Regions from separate parts of the Hominimerdicola alba 7 genome, predicted to be linked through region 3. Evidence: predicted binding sites of a transcription regulator. Region 3 holds the regulator's gene; each other region holds the start of a gene.
The links. Region 3 encodes LexA, which represses DNA repair genes until DNA is damaged. Its sites were predicted from a motif close to CNAACANNTGTTNG; they were not measured.
Positions count from the first base shown of each region.

Region 1: RUMAL_RS09435 (Y-family DNA polymerase) is a predicted target of LexA. The motif match lies at 2,641-2,654, and genes of this name have one in related genera.
Region 2: cbiB (adenosylcobinamide-phosphate synthase CbiB) is a predicted target of LexA. The motif match lies at 4,316-4,329, and genes of this name have one in related genera.

Region 1 is NC_014833.1:2,113,033-2,118,633, forward strand. It holds gene pyrB (aspartate carbamoyltransferase) at 1-191, shown strand, start outside; gene RUMAL_RS09420 (N-acetylmuramoyl-L-alanine amidase) at 226-1,347, shown strand; gene RUMAL_RS09425 (chromate transporter) at 1,408-1,974, opposite strand; gene RUMAL_RS09430 (chromate transporter) at 1,961-2,518, opposite strand; gene RUMAL_RS09435 (Y-family DNA polymerase) at 2,728-4,221, shown strand; gene RUMAL_RS09440 (hypothetical protein) at 4,233-4,640, shown strand; gene RUMAL_RS09445 (ComF family protein) at 4,727-5,431, opposite strand; gene RUMAL_RS09450 (coiled-coil domain-containing protein) at 5,491-5,601, opposite strand, start outside.
Region 2 is NC_014833.1:3,591,388-3,596,988, reverse strand. It holds gene guaB (IMP dehydrogenase) at 1-1,378, shown strand, start outside; gene RUMAL_RS16245 (GNAT family N-acetyltransferase) at 1,589-2,113, shown strand; gene RUMAL_RS16240 (putative ABC transporter permease) at 2,175-2,957, shown strand; gene cbiB (adenosylcobinamide-phosphate synthase CbiB) at 3,133-4,122, opposite strand; gene ptsP (phosphoenolpyruvate--protein phosphotransferase) at 4,466-5,601, shown strand, end outside.
Region 3 is NC_014833.1:305,581-311,181, forward strand. It holds gene RUMAL_RS01505 (glycosyl hydrolase) at 1-1,661, opposite strand, end outside; gene RUMAL_RS01510 (glycosyltransferase) at 1,800-2,690, opposite strand; gene RUMAL_RS01515 (zinc ribbon domain-containing protein) at 2,902-3,669, opposite strand; gene lexA (transcriptional repressor LexA) at 3,705-4,289, opposite strand; gene murC (UDP-N-acetylmuramate--L-alanine ligase) at 4,315-5,601, opposite strand, start outside.

The sequences.
Region 1 (5,601 bases), 1.8 Mb from region 3:
CCCTTATACTCACCATGCTTGAAGAGAAGGAAATGAAGATACCGCTGGTGACAGGAAAGATACATACCCATCAGATATGTTCAAATCCATTGTGTATAACTCATAAGGAAAATTATCTGCCTCATTATTTCAGGGGCGACAGCACTATGCTTGAATGTGAATACTGCGACGAGAGGACGCTTGTGGAATAAGCTGCTCTCTGTCGGCTTATAGGGAGCAATGTCCATGTATAAAATGTCAGATGAAGAGTTTTTCAAAGTATACGGTCGTATGCCTCGAAGGAACAATAATAAGAATAAGAAAAAAAAAGTCAAAGTATATTGGAGTAGGATCGCTGTTGCTCTGATAGCTGTTATACTGCTTGTAGTCGGTATAGTCAAACTTGCATCAGGTAAGTCTAAAAAGGGTGGAGCTCAGAACGGAAAAGCTTCTGTTTCGTCATCTGCGGGTAAAAATGATGATTATTACGCAGCTCCCGAAAACAAGGAAACCGATGTTGTGTATGACGGTATTGAACTTACAGTATGTATCGATGCTGCTCACGGCGGAGTAGATAAAGGTGCTGTTGGTGAAGACGGCAGAACCGAGAAGGGTGACACGCTGAAGATAGCTGAGGCTTTGAAGCAACACCTCGAAACCTGTGGTGTCAAGGTCATTATGACAAGGAACGATGACAGCTATGTCAGCGTTGAAGACAGATGTCGCATTGCAAATGAACAGGGTGCTGATGTATTCGTTTCTATTCATCGCAGCAGCAGTGATATTCCGGGAAGCGATCCTCACGGATTTGAAGCATGGATACACAATTCAAGGCCGGAGGCTGACAAGGCTTTTGCAGAAAGGATAATGTCGAAGCTTAACGATATCGGAATATCAGAAAACAGGGGAGTACGCACAGGTTATCCTGATGATCGTAATGTAAATTATCCGATCAATGAGCTTACCAAAATGCCCAGCGTTCTTTTGGATATGGGCTATCTTACAAGCAGTATAGATAATCCGCTGCTTGATGCTAATCTTGAGGCTTATGCCAGGGCGATAGGTAATGCAATCATTACTACCGCTCGTGATCTTGGTGTTACAGACGACAATGGAGCAAGGCTTAGAGATGGACAGCTGCTTTCGGATAAAACTGCACCTGTCGAAAAATCAAAGAAACCAGAAAGCCCCGAGAGTAAGTCTGATGAAAGCTCACAGGATGAAGAAAGCAGTGAAACTGAATATCCTGACATAACAGAGTATGATAATAGTGATGAGGATACCGGATCCGAAGTTGGATCGGACGAAACTATCTACACCGATGACGGCATGGTTTATCATTACACTGATCCTATGGTTACAGAATAAAATTATCCGACATCGCTATAATGCGGTGTCGGATTTTTGTATGTGATCATAGCTGTATAATTATATACCAAGCACATATCCTGTTATAATGCCAATAGCAGCAGATATTGAGATGATCGCTATCGGATGCAGTTTTTTAAAAGCAAGCACTGCGCCGAGTACAAATATGCCCAGAGAGATCAGGAAAACCGGCGTTGAAAATGCAGCGTTATTAAATCCGTCGTTGAAGAATACCGTTGTTCCGACAGATAGTAATGCAGTACTGATCAATCCTATCACAGCGGGTCGCAGTCCGTACATCATACCATCAACAATTTTGTTTTTGCGAAACTTATCGTAGAACTTCGCAACGATTAGTATTATCACAAATGACGGAAGAACTACCCCTGAAGTGGCACATACCGCGCCAAGTACGTCTCCTGTGCGTATACCTATGAAAGTAGCCATATTTATAGCAAGAGGTCCGGGTGTACTTTCGCTTATGGCTATGAAATCTATTACCTCTGCTTGTGTGAGCCAGCCGTGACGCTCGACCTCGCTCTGTATCAGCGGAAGCATCGCATAACCTCCGCCGAAGGTAAATGCTCCGATTTTCAGGAAGGTCAGGAACAGATCAATCAATATCATTGTTCTGCTCCTTTCTTATAATCAGTGACCATATTATCCCGAATATAGCACAGCCGATAATAACGAACACAGCATCTATTTTTAAAAAAGCTGTCATCACTAATGCCGATATCATTATAACATAGGAGACAGCGTGTTTCTTTGTTTTCATGAACATGGTGTATACCGTTTTCAGGATAAGGGCAAGAACACCTGCACGTATACCCATAAAAGCGTACTTCACTGCTTTTGACTCTCGGAATGTTTTAAGCACTAATGATATCAAGGATATTATCAGGAATGACGGCAGTACGATACCAAGCGTTGCACAGGCAGCACCGAGTGTTCCGGCGGTACGGCTTCCTACAAAGGTAGCAGCGTTGATCGCCACCGGTCCGGGCGTTGATTCCGCTATTGCAACCACTTCAAGTATATCATCCTCATTCAGCCATTTTTTATTATCGCAGACCTCACGCTGTATCAGCGGTATCATAGCATAACCTCCGCCAAAGGTAAATGCTCCTATCTTAAAGAATGTCAGGAACAGATCAAGGTTCTTGTTCATTGGATCACCCCAACTAATAATTATACCCGATTATAAATTGTATGTCAATCCCGAATAAACTTCATATTTTATGTATTTATTTCAACTGGGTATTAAACATAAAATTACGCTGATAAAAAAATCGAACAAATTTTCGCAAAGCTATTGACAATCGAACAAATGTGTGCTAAAATAATAGTGCAAACAAATGTGCGATAGAAGGTGAGCCAGTGGAACGGGTATATATTGCTATAGATTTAAAATCATTCTATGCATCGGTAGAATGTATTCAGCGTGGGTATGATCCGCTGGATACTAATCTGGTGGTAGCTGATCCATCACGTACGGAGAAAACTATCTGTCTGGCGGTAACTCCATCACTGAAATCCTATGGGATATCGGGCAGAGCAAGGCTGTTTGAAGTGGTTGAAAGTGTCAGAAAAGTCAATAGTTTACGCAGAAACCGTATAAAAGACGGCGTTTTTTCGGGTATCTCATTCTCGAATAAAGAACTGAAAACTGACCCGAAACTGGAACTGGGATATATCATCGCACCGCCGCATATGGCTAAATATATGGAGATAAGCGCAAAAATATACAGCATATATTTAAAGTATATATCACCTGAGGATATTTTCGCATATTCGATAGATGAAGTATTTATAGATGCTACTAGCTATCTTGCAATCTATAAGATCTCTCCGTGTGATCTTGCAACTATGCTGGTGCGAGATGTGCTTTCGGCAACAGGAATAACCGCAACAGCAGGTATCGGTACTAATATGTACCTATGCAAAGTGGCGATGGATATTGTTGCAAAACGTATGCCGGCAGACAAGTATGGTGTACGTATTGCTTATCTGGATGAAAAGATATATCGTGAAACTCTCTGGGCACATACACCGATAACTGATTTCTGGCGTGTAGGCGGTGGTATAGCAAAGCGGCTTGAAAATCTTGGGATAAAGACAATGGGTGATATTGCAAGACATTCCCTTGACAGGTGGCGAACAGAAAATATCTACAGGGAGTTAGGTAAAAACGCAGAACTTCTGATAGACCATGCATGGGGGATAGAAACTGCTACAATGGCCGATGTGAAGTCATACCGCCCGGAACTTAAAAGCTTGTCATCAGGTCAGGTGTTGCAAAAACCAACAGAGTATAATGATGCTCATCTTATAATACGTGAGATGGCTGATGCACTTTCTCTCGATCTTGCAGAAAAGGGAATGATGACCGATCAGCTTGTACTTATGCTGGGATATGATAAAGAAAGTCTTTCGGGCAGAAAATACAAAGGTGAGGTAGTATCTGATCATTATGGGCGTGCTATCCCTAAGCATTCGCGAGGCACTGTAAATCTAAGGCGTTTTACAGCTTCATCAAAGGAGATAACTGCTGCTGTAACAGAACTTTTTGAAAGTATCGCTGAACCAAAGCTGCTTTTTCGCAGGCTGAATATAGCTGCTTGTAATGTGGTGTATGAGGACGAGATAGCTGTATATGAGCACTGCGAACAGCTTGATATTTTCACAATTGCAGCAGATCAGCACGAAAATGAGGTGCGGGAAAAATCTTTTCAGAAGGAGAGAGCCATTCAGCAGGCTATGCTGAAAATCAAACACCGTTATGGCAAAAATGCAGTTTTAAGAGGCATGAACTATCTTGACGGCGGTACAGCCCGTGAAAGAAACAGCACCATAGGTGGTCACAGAGCGTAAGGAGCGTTCAGATGTTTAATAATTACAGTGATATAAAGGATAAGACTCGTCCATATTATGCAGATCTGCCACAGATGTCGCTTCATGATCGTGCTGCACAGTTCGCACCATTTGCGGCATTGACGGGTTATGATGATGCTGTCAATGAAACAGCGAGGTTAACGAAAAGTCGACTCGAACTTGATGAGGACGGTATAAACAGGCTGAATACACAACTTTGCAGGCTTACAGATAAATTAGCTGAAAGACCAGAGGTATCCGTTTTGTACTTTCTGCCCGATGGACGAAAAGCAGGTGGCAGTTACAACGTAAAAAGTGGGGCGGTACGTATCATAGATAACTATGAGAGTTGTCTTGTATTCATTGACGGAACAAGAATACCGATAGGCGATCTTTACAGTGTAGAATTTAAAGAGTGATATGAAATGCACTGAATCAGTCTGTTCACAATGAAAAAAGCACACATACCCCGAAATACAGAGATATATGTGCTTTTGTTAATATATTACGGTATGATACTGTCCTTGTTGCTGCGATCTTTGTAAACAGAAGAAACAGCAGCACTGCAGGCATATACTTTTTTGGCACCCATTGATCTTAGCTGTGCAGCACACGCTCTGATCGTTGAACCTGTGGTTATTACATCATCGCAGATAAGGATAGTTTTGCCTTTTATATCACGGTGCTTTTTTGCAGCTGAATAAACATCCTCTGCATGAATGCGCCGTTCATCTCGTTCTAGTTTATGTTGTTCGGTATGATCCATTTTTCGGCTAAGCAGATGAAGATCAGTTGGTTTACCGAGTTTATCTGCTGTAAAGCGAGCTATAAGTTCCGCTTGATCTCTGCCGCGGACGATCTTTTTACTGATATGCATTGGTACAGAAGTCACAATATCAATAGATGATGATATATCTCTTTTTTGGAGTTTTTCAGCAATAAACCCTGCACAAAGTTCAGCAAAATTAAACACAGCGCCGCCGTGTTTAAGCTTATAGATCAGTCCTACAATATCATCTTCATAATAAAAAACGCCAACAGCACCATTGGTATTTTCAATCAGTATAAGTCCGTCAAAAGTGTCCGGAACATTTTCGCTGCATTCATTACAAAGCAGACGATCCCATTTAATGACCTTTTCACAGAACGCACAGGTATTAGGCATGATGATATCCGCAAAATATTTGTATCCCGATCTTGCTGCAAGCATAGCACCACCTCAACAAAAAGCTCCGCCTTTATGTGACGGAGCTGAATTGCAATACATTATCACAGATAAGTACCGTAATCGGCATTCTCCTTGCTGATAGCCTCGATCTCATCATTGATATCACTGACTACCTTGCCTGCCTTATCCTTTTCATCAATAAGAACAAGCAG
Region 2 (5,601 bases), 400 kb from region 3:
TCTTCACACTCATCTTACCAAGGACATCGTTCTTAACACACCTATCATGACATCCGCTATGGATACAGTAACAGAATCGAAAATGGCTATCGCCATTGCGCGTGAAGGCGGTATAGGCATAATCCACAAGAATATGACTATCGCTCAGCAGGCAGAGGAAGTTGACAAGGTAAAGCGTTCTGAGAACGGAGTTATCGTTAATCCATTCTCCCTGACAGCTGACAGAACTGTTGAAGAAGCAGATGTTCTTATGGGCAAATACAAGATATCAGGTGTTCCGATAGTTGATGAGAACGGCAAGCTTGAGGGTATACTCACAAACCGCGACCTGAGATTCATCACTGATTTTTCAATAAAGATCGGCAAGGTAATGACAAGAGAGAATCTTGTTACTGCTCCTGTTGATACAGATCTCGACGGTGCAAAGAAGATACTCATGCAGCACAAGATCGAGAAGCTGCCGCTGGTAGATAACAACGGTATCCTCAAGGGTCTTATCACTATCAAGGATATCGAAAAGGCTGTACAGTACCCCAACTCTGCAAGAGATCAGAAGGGCAGACTGCTCTGCGGTGCTACTGTCGGCATGACACAGGATATACTTGAAAGAGCAGGCGCTCTTATCGACGCTCAGGTAGATATCCTCGCACTCGACTCCGCACATGGTCATTCAAAGAACGTAATAGATTGCCTGAAGAAGCTGAAGGCTAATTTCCCGAATATACCTGTTATTGCAGGAAACGTGGCTACTGCCGAGGCTGCAAGAGCCCTCTGTGAGGCAGGCGCTGATGCTATCAAGGTCGGCATAGGCCCCGGATCCATCTGCACAACAAGAGTAGTTGCAGGTATAGGTGTTCCTCAGATAACTGCTGTATACGATGCTGCTTGCGCAGCTGCTGAGTATGGTGTACCGATAATCGCTGACGGCGGTATCAAGTACTCCGGTGATATCGTAAAGGCACTGGCTGCAGGTGCAAGCGTTGTAATGCTTGGCTCACTGCTGGCAGGCTGCGATGAAGCTCCCGGCGAGACCGAGATCTATCAGGGCAGACAGTTCAAGGTATACAGAGGTATGGGCTCTATGGCTGCTATGGCTAAGGGTTCCAAGGACAGATACTTCCAGACCAACTCCAAGAAGCTGGTTCCCGAGGGTGTTGAGGGTCGTGTTGCTTACAAGGGTCCCGTATCCGATACGATCTTCCAGCTGGTTGGCGGTATCAGAGCAGGTATGGGCTATTGCGGCTGCCACACTGTTCCCGAACTCGGCGAGAAGGCTAAGTTCATACGCATAACAGGTGCAGGTCTGAAGGAGAGCCATCCTCACGATATCTACATCACCAAGGAAGCTCCCAACTATTCTGCTACTTCCGGTATGTAATTCAAACAATTATACAAGGCAGGGCGATCGTCCCTGCCTTATTTTTGTTACAATAGGCAATATCACCAAGAATTAGGCGTTTATTTTTCCTTGACAGATATCGAAAAATGGAGTAAAATATTATACATACGTTAACAACTTGTTAGTTGTTTGATAAGAGATGTCATAGTTGGAAAACAAGACGCTACGGTAAATATGGACAATGCGGATATGATAATTGAAACTAAAAGACTTATACTCAGAGAATATACCCACGATGACTTTGATGCGCTTTATGAGATACTCTCAGATGAGGAAACTATGGCGCACTATCCCAAGCCTTTTGACGAGGATAAGGTCAGGGGCTGGATAGAGTGGAATCTGAATAATTACAAAAAGTACGGTTTCGGTCTGTGGGCGCTGGTACTTAAAGAAACAGGCGAGATGATAGGGGACTGCGGTATTACCTTGCAGAATATCGACGGTGAAGAACTTCCCGAGATAGGCTACCATGTGCATAAAAAGTACTGGCAAAGAGGTCTTGGAAAGGAAGCTGCACAGGCTGTACGGGACTGGGCTTTTACAAATACCACATATGATACTCTTTATTCTTATATGAAATATACAAACATCCCGTCATATAAGACAGCCATAGCGAATGGAATGAAAAAGGTGAAGGAATATCCCGATGAGAAAAACGGAATATCATACGCATACTCCATAACGCGAGGCGAATGGGAAAACAAGACTTTGTAAATGACACTGATAATTTTCTTGAACTGAGATACAAACTTGATATTTACTTAGGAGGTAACTTATGCTGCCTTTTATACAGACCGCTTACCTGTTTGCCCTGGGCAGCATGATAGGCTGGGTGCTGGAATTTTTCTACCGAAAATTTTTCGACCCCGTTAATGTTGAGCGAAAATGGCTGAACCCGGGATTTCTGACGGGACCTTATCTCCCGCTTTACGGATTTGCACTGCTGCTTTTGTTCTGGCTGCGGCAGATAGAACGGTTTATACCTATAGACGATAACTATACAAGGAAGGCTGTGCTGTTCGTCATCATGGCAGCCTGTATAACCGTCCTGGAATACTTCACGGGACTGATATTCATTGTCAAGCTGAAGATAATGCTTTGGGATTATACGCAGTTCTGGGGCAATATAAAAGGCATAATCTGCCCGATGTACAGCTTTTTCTGGCTGCTGCTGAGTTTCGGTTACTGCTTTTTCCTTGATCCGCCCATAACCCATACTGTAGAGCTGTTGATCAAAAACCTGCAGTTTACATTCTTTGTGGGGCTGTATTACGGAGTGTTCTTTATTGACCTGGCTATATCTATCAACAATATAGTGAATATTGCAGAATTTGCAAGGGAACATAATATCATAGTAAAGATAGATGAACTACGTGCACAGATAGAATCCTTCCGTGAAAAGACGAGGGGCGGTGTTGCACATTTCTTCATACCCCTGAGATTTTCCGATACACTGCATAACAGCCTTGAAAGGTACAGGGAATTCCGCGAGAAACTAAGCGTTGGAAATATCCGTGAGAATATAAAAGGCAATATCGACAAGATAAAACGAAAATAAAACCAATACGAAAAAGCCCCTCGAGCATTATAAAATTCTCGGGGGGCTTTGATTGCTAGCTGAAAGATCTCCGGGCAGGGATCCGTAAGATCATCAATGCCATTAAATCAAAAAGCCATAGTACTTCCGAATGCATATCAGAAATACTATGGCTGAAATTCTCTGCAGTTAGGATTTACTTTATCAGCAGTGTTGTCAGTATATAAGCTGCAACGCGCATAACTATGGCAAAAAGCATGGCTGATGCGCCTGTGCCTGTCAGCAGCTGGTTTATCCAGAATACTTCGTCTGCTGAAACGGGGTGGAGTGCATCGCCTATGCGCTGACGTCTGGTCAGTACTCCGTTCCTTATCTCATCGCCGCCAAGCTGTATATCCAGCGCCCCTGCAGCAACTGACATGGTGCAGCCCGAATTTGGGCTTGGCAGACGGCGCTTATCGCGGAAGTATATCTCCTGAGCATTTTTCTTATCAAGCCTGAGAAAAGCTGCATCCCAGCGCATGAAAGCGGCTGCGAGCCTTGCAGGGATGAACATGACGATGTCATCCAGCTTTGCAGCGACCTTTCCGAAGTGGATATTCTCATTGTCCTTGAAGCCGACTGTATTATCCATAATATTTATCACGCGGCAGAAGACTGCTCCCGGTCCGCCGAAAAGACAAGCCCAGAATATAGGACCTACCAGCATATCCACTGCATTTTCTGAAGCTGTTTCAACTGCACATTTTGCGCAGGCAGCAGGATCCATGTGATCAACGTCACGGTCAGTTATCTGCCTGAGGTATCTGCGTGCACCACCGGCATTGTCAGCCCTTACTGCACGAAAAACACCCATAAGACCATGACGCATGGATCTTCCCGATATGGACATCCAGCAGAGCAGACCCTCAGCGATGATGCCGACTATCACATTGAGCTTATAGCATAGCAGCAGCAGAGCAATACTCGAACCCATACATATCAGCAGTGTCATAACAACCAGCATTATACCTGCCATATTCTGTGCATCAGGTGAATCGAGGTATGCATTTTTTAGTATATTTTCCAGTTTTTTCACCATGCGCCTGACAATCTCGGTAGGATAGAACCGGTTTTTCGGATCACCGATCATCATATCCAGTGCAAAGCCAAAAGCAAGCGCACACAATGAATTCATTATCATCATAGACTTATTTCTCCCCGTTGACCGCCGCATATCATGCGCGGCGAAAACTAAGTTTTGTCACACACAGTTATTATAACATATCTTTAAGCAAAAGTAAAGACACCGCGGCACAAAATTGCGTATATACCGCGAGAAAGCATTAAATGCTCGTGTGAATGTAAATAATTCACTTATAAAATTAGCTAAATCAAACAAAAAAATAGTTTGAAAACTTTTAAGAATGCCGAAAAGTATGTCGATAATGTAAACAAATCAAACCAGCCTTTTTAACCTAACGTGAATGTGTTATAATTAATATGTAGAGTTACGACCTTTTTACGAAATGAACGGAGGTGACAATGCTATGGTCACACTGAGAGGCAGATCTGTATACGGTGGCATTGCTAGAGGCATAATTAGCTTTTATCAGCGTGACTGTGTCAACGTTACTAAGATCAAGATAAATGATCCCGAAAAAGAATGGGACAGATATATGAACGCCAAGGATGGTGCGGTTGAAGAACTGAGGCTGCTGAGAGAAAGAACGGCTGAGGAGATAGGTGAAGCAGACGCTGATATCTTCTATATACACCAGCTGATACTCAATGACAGTCAGTACGAGCGCGGTGTAAGAGGGCTGATATTCGATGAGAAGCTGAATGCCGAATATGCAGTGGCAAAGACTTCGCAGACGCTGGCTGATCTGATGCGGCAGGGGGATTCGGAGTATATCAGGGAGCGTTCAGCGGATGTATATGATGCATCCGAGAGGCTCATAAGGCAGCTGCAGAACCTTTCGGCTAAAGAGTTCGTGCTGGACGATATATCCATAATATGTGCGGAGGATCTTCTGCCGAGTGAAACAGCAGTGCTGGATAAATCCAAGGTGGCAGCATTCTGTACCATGGGCGGTTCGACAAATTCGCATACGGCTATACTTGCAAGGACGATGAACATACCTGCACTGATAGGTCTGGGTGATGTGAGGCTGGAGGACTATGACGGTCGGTTTGCCATAGTTGACGGCTTTGACGGAGTTATATATATAGAACCCGATAAAGAAACTCAGATCAAGCTGGCAAGGCGTGAAGAGGAAGAAGAACGCAAGAAGGAGCTTCTTCAGCGGCTGAAGGGCAGGCGCAACGTTACTCGCGACGGCAGAGAGATAGAGGTATATGCCAATATAGGCGGTCTTGCCGATCTTGAATCTGCTATAGAAAACGATGCGGGCGGAGTTGGTCTGCTAAGATCGGAGTTTCTGTATCTGCAGAGGGACAGTTTCCCTGATGAGGAGGAGCTTTTCTATAACTACCGCAGAGTCGTAGAGGATATGAAAGGCAAGCGTGTAGTCATACGTACACTGGATATCGGTGCTGATAAGACGGCTGACTATTTCTGCCTTGACAAGGAGGAAAATCCCGCACTGGGAATGAGGGCTGTAAGGCTGTGTCTGCGAAGGCAGGACATATTCAAGACCCAGCTGAGGGCGTTGCTAAGGGC
Region 3 (5,601 bases):
AATGTGTCCAGGTCGATAGGCCAGCTTTTCAGGTCAGGAAGTTCATCCAGTGTCAGAACGCGGTCGCTGCTGTATATCTTATCCCAAGTATCAAATGTGGTATACTGGTCAGAGAGCTGCTTGTTCTTTATGGCGAACTCTCCGTTCCAGGTCGCAAAGTATGACCATCTTGTGCCTTCATTGAATGCGGCATCGGGATCGAACATAGATCCGTTCTCGGTCTCGGCTATTATCTTGCTGCCCGTAGGTGAGCACTCCTTCAGAAAGTCGTAGTAGTATTTCTGTGAAGAGGAATCATGCTCATCGGGATAGCAATCGTAACCGACTATATCCACGTATTCGTCGCCGGGATACCAGCTCTGGTTCTGAGCGTTCCATACCCATATAAGGTTGTTTAAATGATACTCATTTACAAACTTATCGTACATGAGCTTGTAAAGCTCCAGATAAGCGTCCTTGCCTGATGCGCCCCACCAGAACCATGCGTTGTTTGGATATCTCGGGTCGCCTGCTGCTTCGTGCAAAGGCCGCCACAGTATAGGTATATCTGCATCAGCCAGAGGCTTCAGCTGCTCAGCCATATTGTCAAGCTCAGCTACTATAGCGTCATAGCCTTCCTTATCCTCGCCTCTCATGGCTTTGCCCAGGTCAAAACTTGTGCTGTCGGTATAGAAACCTCTCCACCAGGGCTGACCGTTGACTTCAAGGTATTTTGAGGGAGCGTGCCAGTGCCAGCAGAATGTTACGATGCCGTTGTGGTTATTGTACCAGTCCATAGCATATATAGGCACCATATCGCCGCCGCCTGCCTGGTGATCAACTTTGGTGGATATGCCGAGATTGCCCACATCAAGACCAAGCAGTGCAGGGGTCTTGCCTGTGCGCTTGTTTATCTCTATGAACTCGCGGGATTCGGGACCCATGTTGTCGCCCGAATACTGTCCCGATATGGTATACTTGCCGTAAGTTGCTCTCATGAAGCTGTAAAGTCTTTTTGCGTTATCGCTGGCGTTTGGATTGCACAGCTTATCTGTTACATCATACTGTGAAAGGTCTATGGGCGCAGCCGGAACGATCTTCAGCGTATCAACATAGATATGTCCCGTATCGGCACGTATGCCGATAGTATGGCTGCCGCCATCTATCAGGACGTTTTCTGCAGTTACTTCTGCAAATTTCGATTCGCTTGAGGTAAACTTTTTTACAGCGCTGCCGTCAACAGTTATAAGGTTATCCGAATTGACATTATCTGCAGCGATCTTCATTACGACATTATAGCTGCCCTTAGCGGGAAGCTCGATATCAAAAGTGATCTCATCGCCCTTGTCATATACTGCTACATAGCCGTCACCTGAAAAATCTCCTGCAAATGCCTTGTTCATGATCATAGCTTCATTGAGCAGAGTACCGGATTCTGCTTCCAGCTCAAGAGAAAAATCCTCAGGGACATCATAAGCCGAGGTGAAGTCCGAAAGGTCGAAATCACCGATGGTTTCAATGACATCAGGTTTCTTTTCCTCGCTGCTGTCATCAGCAGCCTTGCTTGCATTGTTTTTTTCAGAATCGTTCTTTTTTTCGGTGCTTTTTCCGCATCCGAAGAGTCCCGCGCTCATAGTAAGTGCAAGTGTGAGTGCGAGCATCCTTTTCATTTTAGTTTTCATTTTATATACCCTCCGTTTATCCATATACGTTACTTGTGTGAGTTCTGCATTTATCACTACCTTTCAAAAATTGTATCAGCATTATTTGTATACGTTATAGTTATGCGGCAGTGCCGCTTGTGTGACGTGTTGTTCATATCAGACATTATCCGCTGTAGGCGGAGTTATCTTGGTGTCACGCAGGAATTTTCTGTAAAACCATCTGGTGAATTTCATTGGAAGTATAAAAAGTATGAGCTGCAAAAAGCATGGCGGAAAGAAATCCCTGAAACCGATATAGCCTTCGATGAACAGTTTCCATCTCACCGCTATAAATCCTTTGGTGAGCCTCCAGCTGCGCCTTATCCTGGGCGTGCTTTCACTGACACGGTAGCGTACCAGCACCTCGGGAATATTCTGCCCCACTGCACCCCCTGCAAGCATCCTTACGGCAAAATCGTAGTCCTCGCACAGCTTCAGGTCACTGTAACCGCCGACTTCCAGCGCTTTGCTTTTTCTGAAAGCCACCGTCTGTCTGTTGAATGGGTTGCGGCGCTTGGAGTAGCTCAGTATATCCTTTTGTACAAGGGGTACTTTTTTCAGTGTAAGAGTCTTATCGGTGAGGTCATCGAATTCTTCTACGAAGCTGCCCACTATATCAAGCTCGGGCTTTACCGCAAACAGCAGCATCTCTTTGATGCATCTGTCGGGCTTGGAAACATCATCGCTGTCCATACGGACTATGTATTCGCAGCGGCAGGCTTTTATTCCTTTATTTACTGCCTTGCCGGCTCCCACATTCTCATCTATTCGCACTATCCGGAATATACCTTTGTATTCGTTCTGGAAAGATTTTACTATTACATCCAGAGCATTTGTCAGCTTGCCGTCGCATACCAGTACAAAATCTGAGGGAGGGTATGTCTGCTTCAGCATAGATTCGAGGCTCTGGTTCAGGTTTTCGGGAAGCTCTTTATCATAGACCGACATAAGAACGCTGTATTTTGGCAGTTCATACCCTGCCACATTCCTGTTTACACGTCGTGCCACAAATAAGCCCCCTTTCCCGGAATATTATCATCTATTAATATACTATGTATAGCATAATTTTATCATATACAGTAAAATTTGTCAAGATGCAATAAAATTATTACTTCATTTTCGCTCATTCAATGAAAAATGTCTATAATATTAGGCGCAGATAAGCTAAAAAAGCGGACACCCGAAGGTATCCGCCTGATAGAATACAATAAATTATAGGTCAAAGTCCTTTTCCTGTCATGGAAACGTGCTTGATATCCTTGGGAGTCATGAACATTCCCATTATGTAGGTATTCATAATATCCACATCCTCGGTGGTTATTTTTTTGCCGTCTATCCTCAGTTCCTTTACCGCAGTCTGACCGTCGGGTGCTCTGCCGAATACCATATTGTATTCTTTGCCGTCCTTGTCTACGCCGCGGAACGTTACTTTGTTCTGGCTGAAATCGAACCACCAGTGACATTCTTCAAAATAGCTGTCAAATGCATCGCCGTAATTGCTGCTTTCAAGCTTTATACTCTCATCGAGATTGAAATCGTAATTTGTATGTGAAACTAATAGTACCCTGCCTATCGCATAGATTACCATGCCTATTATAATAATAAGTATGAATTTGATCACGTTGGCAAGACCGTTGCTGATAATACTCCTGTTTGCCTGCTTGCCGCTTCCGGTAGTGGCAGAAAAAGGCACAGCCCTGTTATCCTTGCGGGGATCGTAATTATCGGGATGATGCTCTTTGCGGGCTTTTGCAGTGCCGTAATGCTCATCCAGCTTGTCCATCTGTCTTCCTGACCTGGTAGCGGCGTAGGGGGTCTGAACTACAAGTCTTGAAGGGGATAAACCATCCCGCTCTCTGTCTGAGGAAAACTGATTATGTCTGCCAAGTTCTGCGCCCTTAAATGCAGGCATTACCTTTCCGCATCCCGGACATATTTTGTCGGTGCTTTCAACACTTGCGCCGCAGAATCTGCAAGATATCTTCATTTGTCTTCACTTTCCTTTCAAACCCTGATCGGGGCTCAGATGTATCTTATGACCCCCACTACCCGACCGAGTATCTCGACATTATCCAGTATTATCGGATCCATCGTATCATTCTCGGGCTGAAGTCTGAAATGCCCTTCTTCCTTATAAAAGGTTTTGACTGTTGCATCGCTGCCTTCTACAAGTGCGACAACGATCTGACCGTTCTCTGCAAAGGGAGTCTGTTCAACAACTACCGTATCACCATCGAGTATCGCTGCGTTTATCATTGATTCACCGCGAACTTTCAGAGCGAAAAGCGGATTTCCGTAATGTCTTGCGGGCTGAAAGCTTATATACTCGCTGACATATTCTATTGCTGTGATAGGTGTACCTGCCGTCACTGTTCCTACAAGAGGTATCAGCATACCGCCGCCGCCCACCAGTTTTATGGCACGGTTCTGGTTATCACTTTTTTCAAGGAATCCTTTGGAAGTCAGGGTCTTTATATACCTGTGTGCAGTTGAGGTGGATTTAAAGCCGAAATGCGAGCATATCTCTCTAACCGTGGGTGGATAGCCCTCCTCGACCCTTTCCTTGATAAATTCAAATACATTGCGTTCATTGTCAGTGACTTTCATACGCTCCTCCTTTGCGGTCGCTGTGTCAGTCGCTCTCTCTCAATCTTTTTGCAAGCTTCTTCGCAAGCTTGTAAACGTCGCCGCATCCGAAGGTGATAAGTATATCTCCGTCCTCAGCGTTCTTCATTATATAATCGATACATTCATCGAAGTTCTTTTCCTTCTGCTCGGCAGTCTGCTTGTCAACTACCTCATGCGGTGTATCGAACCAGACAGCGTTCCTTGTTTTTTCGCCAAGCATCTCTGTGTATATGCCGTGGTCATTCTTTTCACGGCTGCCCATAATATCGGTTATAACTGAAATATCAGCTATCTCCAGCGCTCTGGCAAAATCATCCATGAGTATCTCTGTGCGCGAATAGGTAAATGGCTGGAACACTGCCCATACTCTCTTGAAATCAAGACTTTTTGCGGCTCTCAGTGTTACCTCGATCTCCTTGGGGTGATGTGCATAGTCATCGACTATGGTAAGACCTCTGACCTTGTCTATCAGCTGGAAACGTCTTATAGCCCCATGGAAGCTTGAAAGTCCCTTAGCTGCGGCTTCAAATGAGATGCCCGAATATCTTGCGGCAGCAAGTGCAGCAAGTGCGTTGAGCACATTGTGGTTGCCGGGGACGTTTATCTCGATCTCTCCAAGAGACTCACCCTTGAAAAATGCAGTGAACCTGGTCACAAGCCCTTTCTTTGAAATGATCTCTGCGGAGTAATCGTTTGCTTTGTTCCAGCCGAAGCTGATAAGCTCCTTGCCGGATATGCCTTCCAGTGCCTTGCGGGTATTTGCATCATCGCCGTTGTATATAACAGCGCTGCTTGCCATATCAGCGAATGTGTGGAAGCTTTTTATGATATTTTCTATATTCTTGAAATATTCCAGATGGTCTGCATCAACATTGAGTATTATCGCACAGTCGGGGTGCAGCTTCAGAAAATGATCCTGATACTCGCAGGCTTCGCAAACCATATCCTTTGACTTGCCTGCTCTTCCTGAACCGCCTATGCTTGGGAGCTTTCCGCCGATAACACAGCTTACGTCCTCACCTGCGTCAACGAATATCTGTGTGAGCATCGAGGATGTTGTCGTTTTGCCGTGAGTGCCGCAGACGCACAGTGCATTTTCGTACCATCCTGTTATTACACCGAGTATGTCCGCACGCTCGCATACTATCGCTCCGCTTTCTTTTGCAGCTATAAGCTCGGGATTATCAGCCATTATAGCTGCGGTATATATTATAAGCTCAGCACCCTCGATATTCTCTGCCCTCTGACCGAGAAATACCTTTATGCCCAGCTTGCGTACAGCTTCAAGAGT